Regions from separate parts of the Cellvibrio sp. ATLC23 genome, predicted to be linked through region 1. Evidence: predicted binding sites of a transcription regulator. Region 1 holds the regulator's gene; each other region holds the start of a gene.
The links. Region 1 encodes sigma-54, which starts transcription at its own class of promoters, with help from an activator protein. Its sites were predicted from a motif close to TGGCACANNNNTTGCNNT; they were not measured.

Region 1 (3,244 bases):
ACCCGACCCTGACAGGCCGCTGACGATCACCAGATGCATAACAAAATCCTGCTTAAGTGATTAGCGCTGCTTGATAAAGCGCTTCGTTGCTCTTGGCCGCCCGCAAACGCTGGCGGTATTCAGCGTTATTTAATGCACCAGCAAGCGCGGCGAGGGTTTGTAAATGTTCGCTATGGGCATCTTCCGGCACCAGCATGGCGAATAAAATATCGACTGGCTGCGAGTCTATGGCATCGAAGTCGATTGGCGCAGCCAGAGTGATCAGCGCACCTACGGTGCCGCTGCAATGCTCAACCCGGCAGTGGGGAATCGCAATGCCGTGGCCTATGCCGGTAGAACCCAGACGCTCGCGGCCAATCAGGCGGCGAAATAATTCATCGGCATCGATATCGGGAATATCTTGTGCGATGGTGTTGGCGAGCAACTCCAGTGCACGTTTTTTACTGCCACCTTCAACGCCACAAAGTGTGCGGCCGGGGCTAATCAGGGATTGAATTTGCATAACAAGGTGATGCTGTGCATCTCTCAACAAGTGATGCCGACATCGCATACTAGCAATGGCGGCATAGGTTCAAATTAACGATGGCTGGCTGCCATGCACTCAGCGATGACTGCGCATTTTCTCTTTGTGTTTAATCAATTGACGATCAAGCTTGTCGGATAGTGCATCAATAGCGGTATACAGGTCTTCATGGGTGGCATCGGCAAATAAATCTTTACCGCTTACATGAATAGTGGCTTCTGCTTTTTGAATCAGTTTATCTACCGAGAGGATGACATTAACACTGGTGATGCGGTCGTTGTGCAGGCTCAGTCGCTCCAATTTACTGGAGACATACTCTCTCATTGAATCAGTTACTTCTACGTGGTGACCGCTGATATTTAATTGCATAAGTACTTCCTCTCGCTGGAAACAAAACGGCTGTTACTAGAGCAGCCTCACAATACAACCTACATTAGACTCACACTGTTAATCTAGTTATTTTGAGCATTAATTGCTAAATCGTTTTGCGCTCATTCGATGGCGGAATGTTGAGCGACTCACGATATTTGGCAATCGTACGTCGCGCCACTTGAATGCCTTGCTCGCCGAGCAGGTCGGTAATTTTACTGTCGCTCAATGGTTTTTTCGGGTTTTCAGCACTGACCAATTTTTTGATGATGGCGCGAATTGCAGTCGATGAACACTCTCCGCCGCTGTCGGTGCTGACGTGACTGGAGAAAAAATATTTCAATTCAAAAATACCCTGCGGTGTGTGCATGTATTTTTGCGTAGTGACTCGCGAAATAGTCGATTCGTGCATCTCCACAATTTCGGCTATATCGTGCAGCACCAATGGCTTCATTGCCTCGGGGCCGTAATCTAAAAAGCCGCGCTGTTTTTCTACGATACAGCTCGCCACTTTCAGCAGGGTTTCATTGCGGCTTTGCAAACTTTTTAAGAACCAGCGCGCTTCTTGCAGATTATCTTTTAAAAATGTGTTGTCGGTGCTGGAGTCGGCGCGTTTCACCATGGAGGCGTAATCGGAATTGATGCGCAAGCGCGGCGCTATGTCCGGGTTGAGTTCAACTATCCAGCGACCATCGCGTTTGTCGACAAATACATCGGGAACAACGTATTCGGTATCGCCATTGGCAATCATATCGCCCGGCCGCGGATTTAAACTTTGAATTAAGGCTACCGCTTGGCTTAACTCTGCTTCTTTTAATTTGGTACGGCGCATTAGCTGGCGATAATCGCGGCTGCCGAGCACTGGCAAGTATTGTTTGGTAATTAACTTTGCCGCTTCCAAAAACGGTGTTTTGGGGTCAAATTGTTGCAACTGTACCAGCAGGCATTCAGATAGATTTTGGCTGCACACGCCGCAGGGATCAAACTGCTGTAAACGGTGTTGAACGGCTTGGACTTCATCCAGTTCCAGCTCTTCAAAATCGCCGCGCATACCTTCAAAAATTTCTTCGATACTGATGGACAGCATGCCGCTGGGCTCCACTGCATCGATAATTGCCATGGCCAGTACACGGTCGCGGTCCGACATAGGCGTCAGATTCAATTGCCACATCAGGTGGTCGTAGAGCGAATCTGTCACTGCGCGGCGGCTCTCGAAATCACCGTCTTCGTTGTCGTAATTGCTGGAGCTGCCGCTAGAGGAGGATTGGTACACATCATCCCAACTGGTATCTACTGGCAAATCGCTGGGAATGGAGTCGCTCCAATCGCCGCTGTCTGCGCTAAAGCTTTCGCCTTCGCCATAGACATCGCTATCGCCATCGCTGGTGTTACTGGTCTCGCTGTAATTATCGCCAGTAGAGGAAAAGTTTTCGCTTGCGGTAAAGTCGCTGCCGTGATCAGCGCCCGCTTCCGCGGCGATTTCCAATTGGCGGGTGTAATCTGCTTTGTCCTGCTCGCTACCTTCATACTCATTGGTTGAGTTTGACGAATCGAAGGCTTCTTCCATTTCCAGCATTGGGTTGGATTCGAGCGCTTCCTGGATTTCTTGTTGCAGATCTAAGGTCGATAGTTGCAAAAGGCGAATAGCCTGTTGCAATTGTGGGGTCATGGTCAGCTGTTGACCGAGTTTGAGCTGGAGAGATTGCTTCATTATGTGAACGACAAACCCTTATAACGCGGATGGAAAACATCGGATAAGGGGAGTTTAGTCAGGGTTTGGCGCGCAAGCAATACAGTTAAGCAAGCTTTATGCCTAATGGATAAAGATTGTTACTTGTCAAGTTTTTTGTGTGTTGCTTATGGTGGTGCCATTAAGGCAGTTGGTAACACTCTTAGCGCAGGGATTTGACTCGCTTACAAGCGGAAATGCTCACCCAGATAGACCTCGCGCACTTTAGTATTGCTGAGCACAGTGTCTGCATCACCTTCGGCAATAATGTGGCCTTCGCTGACAATATAAGCGGTCTCGCAGATATCCAGCGTCTCGCGCACGTTGTGGTCGGTAATTAACACGCCGATGCCGCGATCTTTAAGGTGGCGCACAATTTCTTTGATGTCGTTGACAGAGATGGGGTCAACACCGGCAAAGGGTTCATCGAGCAGAATGAATTTAGGGTCGGTGGCCAGCGCGCGGGCGATTTCTACCCGGCGGCGTTCACCGCCCGAAAGTGCCATGCCCAAGCTGTCACGGATGTGGGTGATATGGAACTCGCTCAGCAGCGACTCGAGCTTTGCCTGACGTTGAAAGCTATCTAAATCCTTGCGTGTCTCCAGAATCGCCATGATGTTATC
Region 2 (3,244 bases), on a different contig from region 1:
TGGGTGTCGCCGGGCAGATAATCCATGCGCACCGAGATCACCCGCACGGTGCCGGGCAGCAGCTCTGCCGGGCGCGAGCGTTTATTGCCGTGCGCCGCGAGCCACTCCATGCTGCCCTGATAGCCTTTGGCCAGCCACTCTTGCAGGCGCAATTCCGCGTCGCCCAAGTCGATATCGGTAATACCGACTTGCTGAAAGCCGAGTTCGCGCCCCCAGAGTTTGATATCGGCGGCAAGTTGCTGGAGATCGAGGTTTGACATGGCAGCTCATTAATCAGTTGAGCGGTGCATTTTGCCCGAAAACTGATGGGGTTACATTTTTAAACATTTGATTCGGGTGATATTCACTTTCGGCCGCTATAGTGAAGCCACGTTTTCCCACTGGAGTTTTTTATGAAATTGACAATGGTTATTACTGCTTTGCTGTTAAGTGTCGGTGCGACTGTTGGTGTTTCGGCAACCCCTCTGCCTGCACAGCCCCATGTCTATGTAGAAGGTTCGGCGGAACTGGAAGTGGAACCGGATATGATGACTTTTACTCTCAGTATTCAAAAGTCCGATCTGGATCTCGCCAAAGCCAAAGCGGATGTGGATGCGCGCTCGCGCCTGCTAATTGAGACAGTGAAAAAATTTGGTATCAAAGCTAATGATATCGCCACCACCGCGCTCAACATTCGCCCCGATTATGAATACAAAGACGGCCAGCGGGTATTAACCGGCAATAATGTATCGCGCCAGGTGGATATTAATCTGCGCGATTTAAAAAAATATCCCGAGATGATGAAGGCGCTAGTCGATGCCAACATTTCTGAAACCATCAACACCAATCTGACGCTTGCCGATAAAAAAGCGGTGGAAGAAAAAGTGCAAACCGCGGCCATGAATGATGCCAAGGCGCGCGCAAATCGCTTGGCAAAATCCCAAGGCAAAACCGCAGGTGAGCCCTGGTCGATTTCGGAATTTAATAATCGCGGCAACGAGCGCTGGGAACTGCGCCCCAATCGCCAGTTGATGGGTAGCTCAGCAAAAGAAATGGGTGTGATGAGGGCGTCAGATAGTTCAGAACCCTTTGAGCCGGGCGTGATGAAAATTACCGCGCAGGTGTATGTGGTCTATTTGTTGAAATAACCCTTCTGCTCAATCCTCTACTTAGAGGCGGGTGCCGCTGTTGTTGGGGGCTCGCCGACTTTTTGTTTATTTCATCGCGCAGCCTTTGGTTGTCGAAGATATTTACACGGCAAATACAGTGGCGCGCCATTGCGGTGCTCTTTGTGCTTGATATTAAACATTTTTATTGGGCTGGCTCATTTTTTGCTTTTTGGTATTGCTGTATGTCGCTAAGGACAGTTAAAAGGCTCGTTGTTATATAAGAGCCTTTTCAGTGAAGTGTATCCGCGACTTACAAAATTTAGGGCAACATTAATTTTGTTATACCTAAACCAATCACTTGTTTTATTGATGAAGGATCTTAAGCCATGAATCTGTTTAAAAAAATCGCATTGTCGGCGGCACTGTTTTTGCCAGTTGCGGTAAATGCTGACACCATCTCTCCTGACACTTACTCTGCAACCTTGGGCTTAGGTGAAAGCGTAACTATCACCAAAACTGTCACCATCGAAGAATCCATTTCTAGTGGTGTCCTTGATATCGTATTCCTGATTGATACCTCTGGCAGTATGGGTGGCGTTATTGATGCTGCTAAAACAGCGGCGAGTAATTTGCTGGCTGGTCTTTCTGGCTTTGGTAGTTTGGCCACTGGCACCGGCTACTACAGTGAGCCGGGCTCGGGTTTAAATACTGACCTCACTACTGATGCCGTCGCAGGTGCAGCAGCAATCAATGCTATTAACTTGGGTGATGGCGGTTATGGCGGTGACTTTCCTGAAGAAGGTATTCATGCCGTTAAGTTAGCGGCTGAAAACACATCTTGGAGACCAGGTTCATCGCGTTTCGTTATTGCGTTAGGTGATGCAACTTTCAAAGAGTCTGACGGTTCTACCTTGGCCGGTGCACAAGCTGCTTTGGCTGCGAATGATGTCACCTTTATTGGGATTGACTTCGGCAATATGACCCGCACTTCATGGGGTGGTATTGATCCAACCGTATTGGCGACTGCGACCGGTGGTTCTATTGTTTCCAGCGCTATAAGTTCAGATGCACTGATAGCATCTATTTTAGCTGGCGTTGAGGATTCATTTGCTACCTATAGCAAAGTGTCTGTCGATGATCTGGGTGCTGGTATGCCGGGCGTTGATGTTTCTGTTGCGTGCCTGACAGCCGACACTGGTGCTTGCGTGGGTGATAGTGCGGTGGGCAGTTTTGACCGTAGTGTTTCTCGTTCATTTACTTTCGCAGTGACTTTCACTGGTAAAGAAGTTGGCACGCACGATTTTCTTACCCATGGTTTAGTGGGCGGTAGCATTGTTGCGAGTGAGAAAGATAGCATCAGAGTAACAGGTGTTTCTGTGCCAGAACCTAGTGGCATGCTGTTGTTGGGTATTGGCCTGCTTGGGTTGGGTATGGCTCGTCGTCGCGTTAAGGCTTAATACGGCGTTGATAAAAAAAGCGGCCATCGGGTCGCTTTTTTTATTTTGGGGGCTTGGTAAGGTTTTTATGCCGCCGGTCCTTCCTCTTGTTTTGTAGCGGTAAACGCTTGTCGAGAATAATTGTCGGTATATGATGGCAAACAAGGACCTTATGTTAGCGTCCATTTAAATAATATAGATTTGAACAAAGGAGATGGCAGTGATTGCCCCAATATTTCTATTTCGCTTGTGTAAAACCTATTCTCCGGCCATTAAATGGTTGATCCAACTATCGGTGAGTTGGTGTTTGTTTTTTGGCGTACTGACTGCTCACGCGGCGCTATTTACACTTGAGCCATCATCGGCATTTACGGATCAGGGTGTCAGCCCTGTCCCCAGCATAGAGTTGAAAAATCGGATTGGTTCAGAGGCCTTTGTGAATGTCACTGTTGATCCCGGTAAGTCAGGTTTGGAGCAACTCAATCAGATTGCGCATGCAGCGATAAAAAAATATCCAAAGTCAGGATTAGCCCATGAAGTTTTGGGTACGGTTTTATTTTATTCCCATGATCTTGACGGTGCGTTAATTGAATTCAAACAAGCCGCGCAGCTAGATCCAGAACAAGATGGTCCATGGACCAAGCTCGGTATAGTCCAGATGGAGCTTGAGCAAGTGGATGCCGCTGAGTCTTCCCTGAAAAAAGCATTGGAGCTTAAGCC
Region 3 (3,244 bases), on a different contig from region 1:
TGTTCTTTTTGCAGTTGGCTGCGAATAATCTCCAATGCTTCTTCGCGCAATATTTCTTTACCTTCATTAGTTTGTAATTCATCAAAACTTTTCGCGCTAAACAACATGACCAAACCGTTACGTATGGCAGGCATATGTAACGTCAGCAGCTCCTGTAACAGCGGATCACGAAACAGCAATGTAATAGACGCTTGCAAATAGCGCTGACGGCCATTCACATTAAAGTTAATCGTAAATTTAGGGGTCATCTCATAATAAATAGCAGGTGCCAGTGTTGAGGGGGCATGCTTTGTTGCTGCAACTGCTTCGCCTGCTGGTGGTGCAGGTGATAAGACCTTTAACGCCACTACAGTACCGCCAATAGAGATGATGATCAGCGCCACCGCAATGCCAATCATTAAAAACAGTTTCTTTTTAGAACCTGACTCCGTACTGCCTGCGTCTGCTTTTGCTTTTGGGGCTGCCGCCATGTCAAAACTCCGTCACTTTCAAGGACTAAAATGGGTTGAGCAATACCTATGCCAGTATTGCCCTTGAAAGCTTAGCAGCGGATTAGGGGTTTGCGAGCAAGAGCACACAAAGGGAGATAAGAATGAGCAAAAAAATTGTTATGCAAAACAAAGATGTAAAGAAGCTGATCAATATGATCAGCTTCTTTACAAAAAGACAGGCATAAACAAGAGAAACAAATGAAAGTTATGCGTAATGATCGACCAAGCGCATTGATATCGCCTGGCTAACAGCGACCTGTGTTAGCTCTTCATCATCCTCAATTCCGGAATTTTGCTGTTTGCTTGATTCCTCCTGCTCCCGCTTAGAAAAAGATTTGTCCGAGACATCGACATTAACCAGATTTAATCCCTGCTCGGAAAACATTTCACGCAAGCGGCTTAATTGCTGATCCAATGCTTCGCGCACGGCAGGATGCGGACTACTGAAGGTAACGCTGGCTTGATCCTGATTCACGCTTACCTTCACTTGCATTGGGCCAAGTTCCGGTGGATCCAAACGAATTTCGGCCGCACTGACGTTTTGTGCGGCAAGCCATAACACCTTATCGCCCACGGCTTGGCTCCATTGCGGGCTGCCCACCGTTACCGGCACACCGGTTTGAACAATAAATGCACGGGCGGCAGGTGATTGCGCTTCGGTTAAACGTGCCATCGCTTCTACTGCAGCACTAATGATTGCGGGTTTTACATCGACGGCGGGAGCCGTTTTATCCAAAGTCGCTGCCGCCATAGTGGTTTCGGCCAGCTTATTTAATGCTGCTTTGGAGTTCAGTAATGCAAAATCCGGGTTGTCTCCTGTTTCTGCATCTAGCAAAACATCTGCATCTGAATTGGGAGCAAGATCTATTTCAGCATTTGCTCCGCCCTGCGATGCACCTGTAGCTATTCCAGCCAGAGCGGATTGCGCATCAACTCCCGCAGTAGCAACTCCTGTAGTAGCAGCACCTCCTGCAACTAACTGGGTTTTCGAAACAAATTGAAGACCAACCAATACGGCTTGCTCGCCATTAACTGCCGCATCGCCCTCTATTTCGATGGGCTGCAAGGGCGTATTAATCGCCACAAGACTCGGATCTATGACCGACATATCCTCAGGTGATACAGATGGATCAATCTCATCTTCATTGGCAGGCGCTTCTACTACTACGGGCTGGATAGAAACTTGACCAAGCAGGTTTGCAGATGTATCAAGCTGACCATCCACTTCAGTTGAATCTGTAGCAGCTAGCGTTAAGTCATCCAGCGCACTATCTGCCTTTACAACCGCAATCTTATCTGGATCCATCACCCGCAGTTCATTTCCCATAGGCGCTTGATCATTTAGCTCAGCAGATTGTTCCTCGCTTATTTTTTTTCCCCGCGCTGCATTCACATCATTTCCTTGTACAGACTGATCAGTTACATCGGTTGATCGCTGATTATCTTTGGAAGTATTTGATGGAGTCTCTAACCGGCCGACCTCTTTCTGCGAATCCTGCCGAGCTGGCGGTTTAACAATCGGTCGGGAAGCACCAGTGGGCTCTGCAGCAGGGCTTTCTTTGCGCGCCACAGGTTTACGAGCGGCAATTTCTGGCCGCACCTGTTCCAGTGCCTGATGAAATTTTTCAGTCGATTCCACACGCGCCTTAGCCGTCGTACTTTTAGTCGCCGCCGGATTAGCACTGGTTAAACCCAGTAAACTATTTAAAAAATTACTATTGCTCATCTGCTGCTCCTGCGCTTGATCACGGCAAGGCTTTGCCGCTTGATCAGACAACTATTCGGTTCAGGAGATACTTTGCAAAGCAGGTGCCAATTTAGACAATCGGCGCTGTAGAGGAGCGATAGACGCTAAGGTGAATTATGAATAAGAGCGCAGCAAACTCAGAACTTGTGCGAACTCTTGTTCGATGGAGTCAAGATCGACAGCCAATCCGTCGAGACTATTTTCAAACGCTTTTTTCTCCAGCACGGCGCAGAGTGCCGATAATTGCAGCGCGCCAACATTACTACTACTTCCTTTGAAACTATGTGCTGCACGGCGAATAAGGTCGGCATCTGACCCCTGGATAACCTTACGCAGAGTAGTGATTCGGTCAGTGGAATCCTGCACGAAGGTATCAATCAGCAACGTAAAATCATCCTCCATGACTTGTTTCAGGGTGTTTAACGTTTCGTAGTCCAGATGTTCCATGGCGGGCTTCTCATTGTTGGGAATGAAGAGTCACAGCTGATTCAATTCATCGTCAATCATCATTAACCCATGAAAAATCGACTTCGACGATATTACCGCATCCAAAATAGGTAACAGTACCACAAAGTTTCTCCACCAGCGCAATACCACGCCCGCTATAACCGAAAGATGAAAGATTATCGGTTGCGCGCTGTTGATGATCAAAACCCGTACCGCTATCCTCAATACGGACTTTTAACAAACCGCCATTTTCGTTGGTTTTGTGAGAGATACGGATACGTACAAAGCCTTCCGTCACCTGATTAATACGCTGTTCGCGCAACTTATAATAGTCGGAAAACCCTTCCGGTGTTTTTTTCAGCTCAGAGTCCAGTTTTAATACACCGTGCTCCAAGGCATTGGTGTACAACTCAGCAAGAATGGTATAGAGCGTACTGCTAAAAGCGCGCAAGCTGGGCACTTCCATCAATACATTTAATAACATGGGCAATGGATCAAATACTTTAAAACTCGTAGGTTTTACTTCAAACCCCATGACCCATTCAATTTCCGAGTTGGC
Region 4 (3,244 bases), on a different contig from region 1:
TTCCGCTTTGGGTTTTACGCCCACTCTTGCCACTAATACACGCAACACCAAGGGATAAATAAAATAACTATAAACAGCAGCAACACCAAACAACCAAAACAAAAATGTTAACATTTCAACCTCTGGAAACTATCCCTAACAAAACCCGCTGAAGACATCGACACCATGCAAACACCTGCAACTGCGCCGACCAACAATGACAAGCCGCCGATTTTACTCCCTCGCCTCAAGGTTTTGCACATTATTTCTGGCGATCTCTGGGCGGGCGCCGAAGTTCAAGCTTATACACTACTCACCACCCTAAAAGATCGCTGTGATTTATACGTAGTGCTGATGAACAATGGCGAATTAGCCGGAAGACTCCAACTAGCAGGCATCACCACCGAGATTATCGATGAGCAAAAAAATTCCAGCTTCGCCATCCTACGCCAACTCATCGCCACTATAAAAAACGTAAAACCCGACCTGATTCATACGCATCGTCAAAAAGAAAATATTCTGGCGAGCCTCGCCAATCTTCTTGCCGCAACACTTCCCTGGAAACGCATTCGCTCCTTACGCACCACCCATGGCGCACCTGAGCACAGCGCCAAGGGACTAAAAAAAGCGATTATCTGGCTCGATAACCAGATCGGAAAATATTTGCAAGACGCGGTCATCGCCGTATCCAAAGATCTAGCACAAAAATTACAGAGCACATTTCCGGCACAGCATATACACATCATCGAAAATGGTATCGACGCCAACGCACTCAACCAACTTATACCCGCAACCGATATCCGCGCCGGCGCTGAAGATCACATTCATATAGGCATAGTCGGGCGACTAGAGCCAGTGAAACGAGTCGATTTATTTATCGATATAGCCAAGCAGCTTCTCAAGCATACGCAGGTAAATCATGCGCAAGCACACAAATTAAAATTTCACATAATCGGCGATGGCAAACTCAAACAACATTTAACAATGCAAGCGCAGCAACTGGGAATCAGCCAAGCAATCGTATTTCACGGGCACCGCAGCGACTCGACTGCCGCCATCGCCGCGCTCGACATAGTTGTTATGTGCTCCGACCACGAGGGAACACCGATGACCGCGCTGGAAACACTTGCGCTCGGCAAACCACTGGTCGCGCACAGTGTTGGCGGACTGCGAGAAGTGCTCGCGGAAAACCCTGAATTACTGGTGAGCAACCACACCGCAGAAGGCTATAGCAAATGTCTGTTACAACTATTTGACCATCCGGTTCGCCCACTGCTCAAGCGCGTTTACACCAGCAAAGAAAACGCCGCGCGCGCACTGCAGCTTTATCGCACACTCACCAGCAAACCTGTCGAATAGATTTACACACCCCAAAATGATAATTATCCAAGTTGCTGTTACAAAAGGATTTTATATCATGGCACGCCATGTGCATGTACCGTTAGAGCGACCCAGGTTGGTCGTCAAACACTCACTTATCATGGAGATAGACAATGAAATTCATCAGTAAACTTTTCGCAGCAAGCGCATTGCTCGCAGCCGCTCAAGCAAATGCTCTTATTATCGACTTTGGCTCGCCAGCTTGGACTCCAGCTGCCAACAACCTGCCAAGCCACACTGTTGGTGATGTCACCGCTGTTGCGGGCCCAGCAGGCTCACTCTTGTTTGCTGCTGACCCACAAGACGGTCTTGGCGTTCGCGGTGGCGAGATTGACGAAATTGATGGTGTTGAATACATCAAAATTTTGTTTGCCAACGCTGTGGCACTGCAGACAGTCAAAATCACTGATTTGTTCAACAAAGACAATGAAGGCGGCGATGGTAGCGATCCAGTAAGAGGCGAAGTTGGTTACCTGTCCCTGTGGTTCGGCGGTGTACAAGTTGGCTCAACTCTGACTTTTTACGGTATCAACTCTACTCAAGCTAACGGCGAACAAACCTTTGTTGTTGGTGGCGTAACTGTAGATGAAATCAAATTTTGGGCTGGCGGTGTAAGAGACGAATTCTCTGTAAAAGCACTGGAAGTTCCAGAACCAGGCATTTTTGCTCTGCTAGGTCTAGGCTTGATGGGTCTTGGCCTGTCACGTCGTCGCTTGGCTAAAAAAGCGTAATTAATCGCTTGCTAAAAAAAGGCGCCTACGGGCCACTGCTGTCCCATAGTTTTATTCATAAAGCGAGCCTCATTTGAGGTTCGCTTTTTTTATGATCAGGAGGATCAGGCATTAGGATGCTTTTCAGGCTCCGACGATCAAATAAACTCAATTGAATCACCCGCATAATCCGCTGTACCGTCCAACCTGATTTCGCACTGTGGCGAGCAAATGCCAACAATAGATACGTAATCATGGCGATCCAAATTTGCGTTAACACCGCATTTCTTGAGGTGCCCACAAACGCTTTGATCTTCAGGTTTTGTTTGATCGCTTTGAAGAACAATTCAACCTGCCATCGATCCTTGTAAATCGCTGCAATTGTGGTCGCTGCCAACTGAAAATTGTTGGTGAGAAATTCATAAAACTTGCCGGTTGTTGCATCGCGATAGCCAATTCGACGCAACGTCGGTGCACCGCGTTTGATTGCATGAGCGCTGGATAATTGAATGACCTGATCGCTGAGAATACCTTTGCTGCTGTCGGCGTAACGGCGCTCTTCCACGCGATAGACCGCTTTGGCGCGCAAGCGCGTTACAAAGAAAACCCCTTTATCTGTCAGTGACTTAAACCATTGATAATCCACGTACCCCTTATCAAATGCCACAATACTACCCTTGGGAAAATCAAACTTTCGTCCTTCAATCATGTCGTTTTCCTGGCCATCGCTGAGCGCTACAAATTCAGGGATGTGGGTGCCGTGGTTCAAGCCAACACTGAGTTTTACCTTGGCAGTGTCGTCGCGATACGCTGCCCATGGAAATAGTGCGAGCGACAAATCAATCGCGCTGGCATCGAGCGAATACAGCGGATTTTTAAAGCGGAATTTGTGATTACCCTGCATGGATTTACAGCGGTGAAGCAGGCGAGCAAATATCTGTTTATAGAGTTCGGCGGGCTGTACTTCGTTTAATCGAGCCAGCGTTGAGCGAGCAATCGGCTTGGCACCGAGATGATAGAGCTTATGCTGCTGCGCTTCGAGATTGGATTGAATATCACGCAAGCTTTGACGGCCAGACAGTTGCTACATGGCCATGCCGACAAACTGATCCCAGCGAGTGGCCGAGCGTAATTTTTGGCCGACATGATGCTTTTTAGCTTCCGATTCAAATTCA

Region 2: AC2CG4_RS06010 (PEP-CTERM sorting domain-containing protein) is a predicted target of sigma-54. The motif match lies at 1,300-1,317, and genes of this name have one in related genera.
Region 3: AC2CG4_RS16055 (flagellar hook-length control protein FliK) is a predicted target of sigma-54. The motif match lies at 2,289-2,306, and genes of this name have one in related genera.
Region 4: AC2CG4_RS14795 (PEP-CTERM sorting domain-containing protein) is a predicted target of sigma-54. The motif match lies at 1,398-1,415, and genes of this name have one in related genera.

Annotation. Positions count from the first base shown of each region.
Region 1 covers NZ_JBXUOS010000006.1:205,791-209,034, reverse strand. Annotated here, with positions in the region: gene rapZ (RNase adapter RapZ) at 1-39, opposite strand, end outside; gene ptsN (PTS IIA-like nitrogen regulatory protein PtsN) at 53-502, opposite strand; gene hpf (ribosome hibernation-promoting factor, HPF/YfiA family) at 602-892, opposite strand; gene AC2CG4_RS11860 (RNA polymerase factor sigma-54) at 999-2,603, opposite strand; gene lptB (LPS export ABC transporter ATP-binding protein) at 2,807-3,244, opposite strand, start outside.
Region 2 covers NZ_JBXUOS010000003.1:98,254-101,497, reverse strand. Annotated here, with positions in the region: gene queG (tRNA epoxyqueuosine(34) reductase QueG) at 1-260, opposite strand, end outside; gene AC2CG4_RS06015 (SIMPL domain-containing protein) at 393-1,127, shown strand; gene AC2CG4_RS06010 (PEP-CTERM sorting domain-containing protein) at 1,475-2,545, shown strand; gene AC2CG4_RS06005 (tetratricopeptide repeat protein) at 2,745-3,244, shown strand, end outside.
Region 3 covers NZ_JBXUOS010000011.1:22,773-26,016, forward strand. Annotated here, with positions in the region: gene AC2CG4_RS16050 (flagellar basal body-associated FliL family protein) at 1-470, opposite strand, end outside; gene AC2CG4_RS16055 (flagellar hook-length control protein FliK) at 697-2,217, opposite strand; gene AC2CG4_RS16060 (Hpt domain-containing protein) at 2,353-2,685, opposite strand; gene AC2CG4_RS16065 (ATP-binding SpoIIE family protein phosphatase) at 2,738-3,244, opposite strand, start outside.
Region 4 covers NZ_JBXUOS010000009.1:107,476-110,719, reverse strand. Annotated here, with positions in the region: gene AC2CG4_RS14805 (glycosyltransferase family 2 protein) at 1-114, opposite strand, end outside; gene AC2CG4_RS14800 (glycosyltransferase) at 166-1,338, shown strand; gene AC2CG4_RS14795 (PEP-CTERM sorting domain-containing protein) at 1,473-2,090, shown strand; partial or broken gene AC2CG4_RS14790 (IS4 family transposase) at 2,146-3,244, opposite strand, start outside.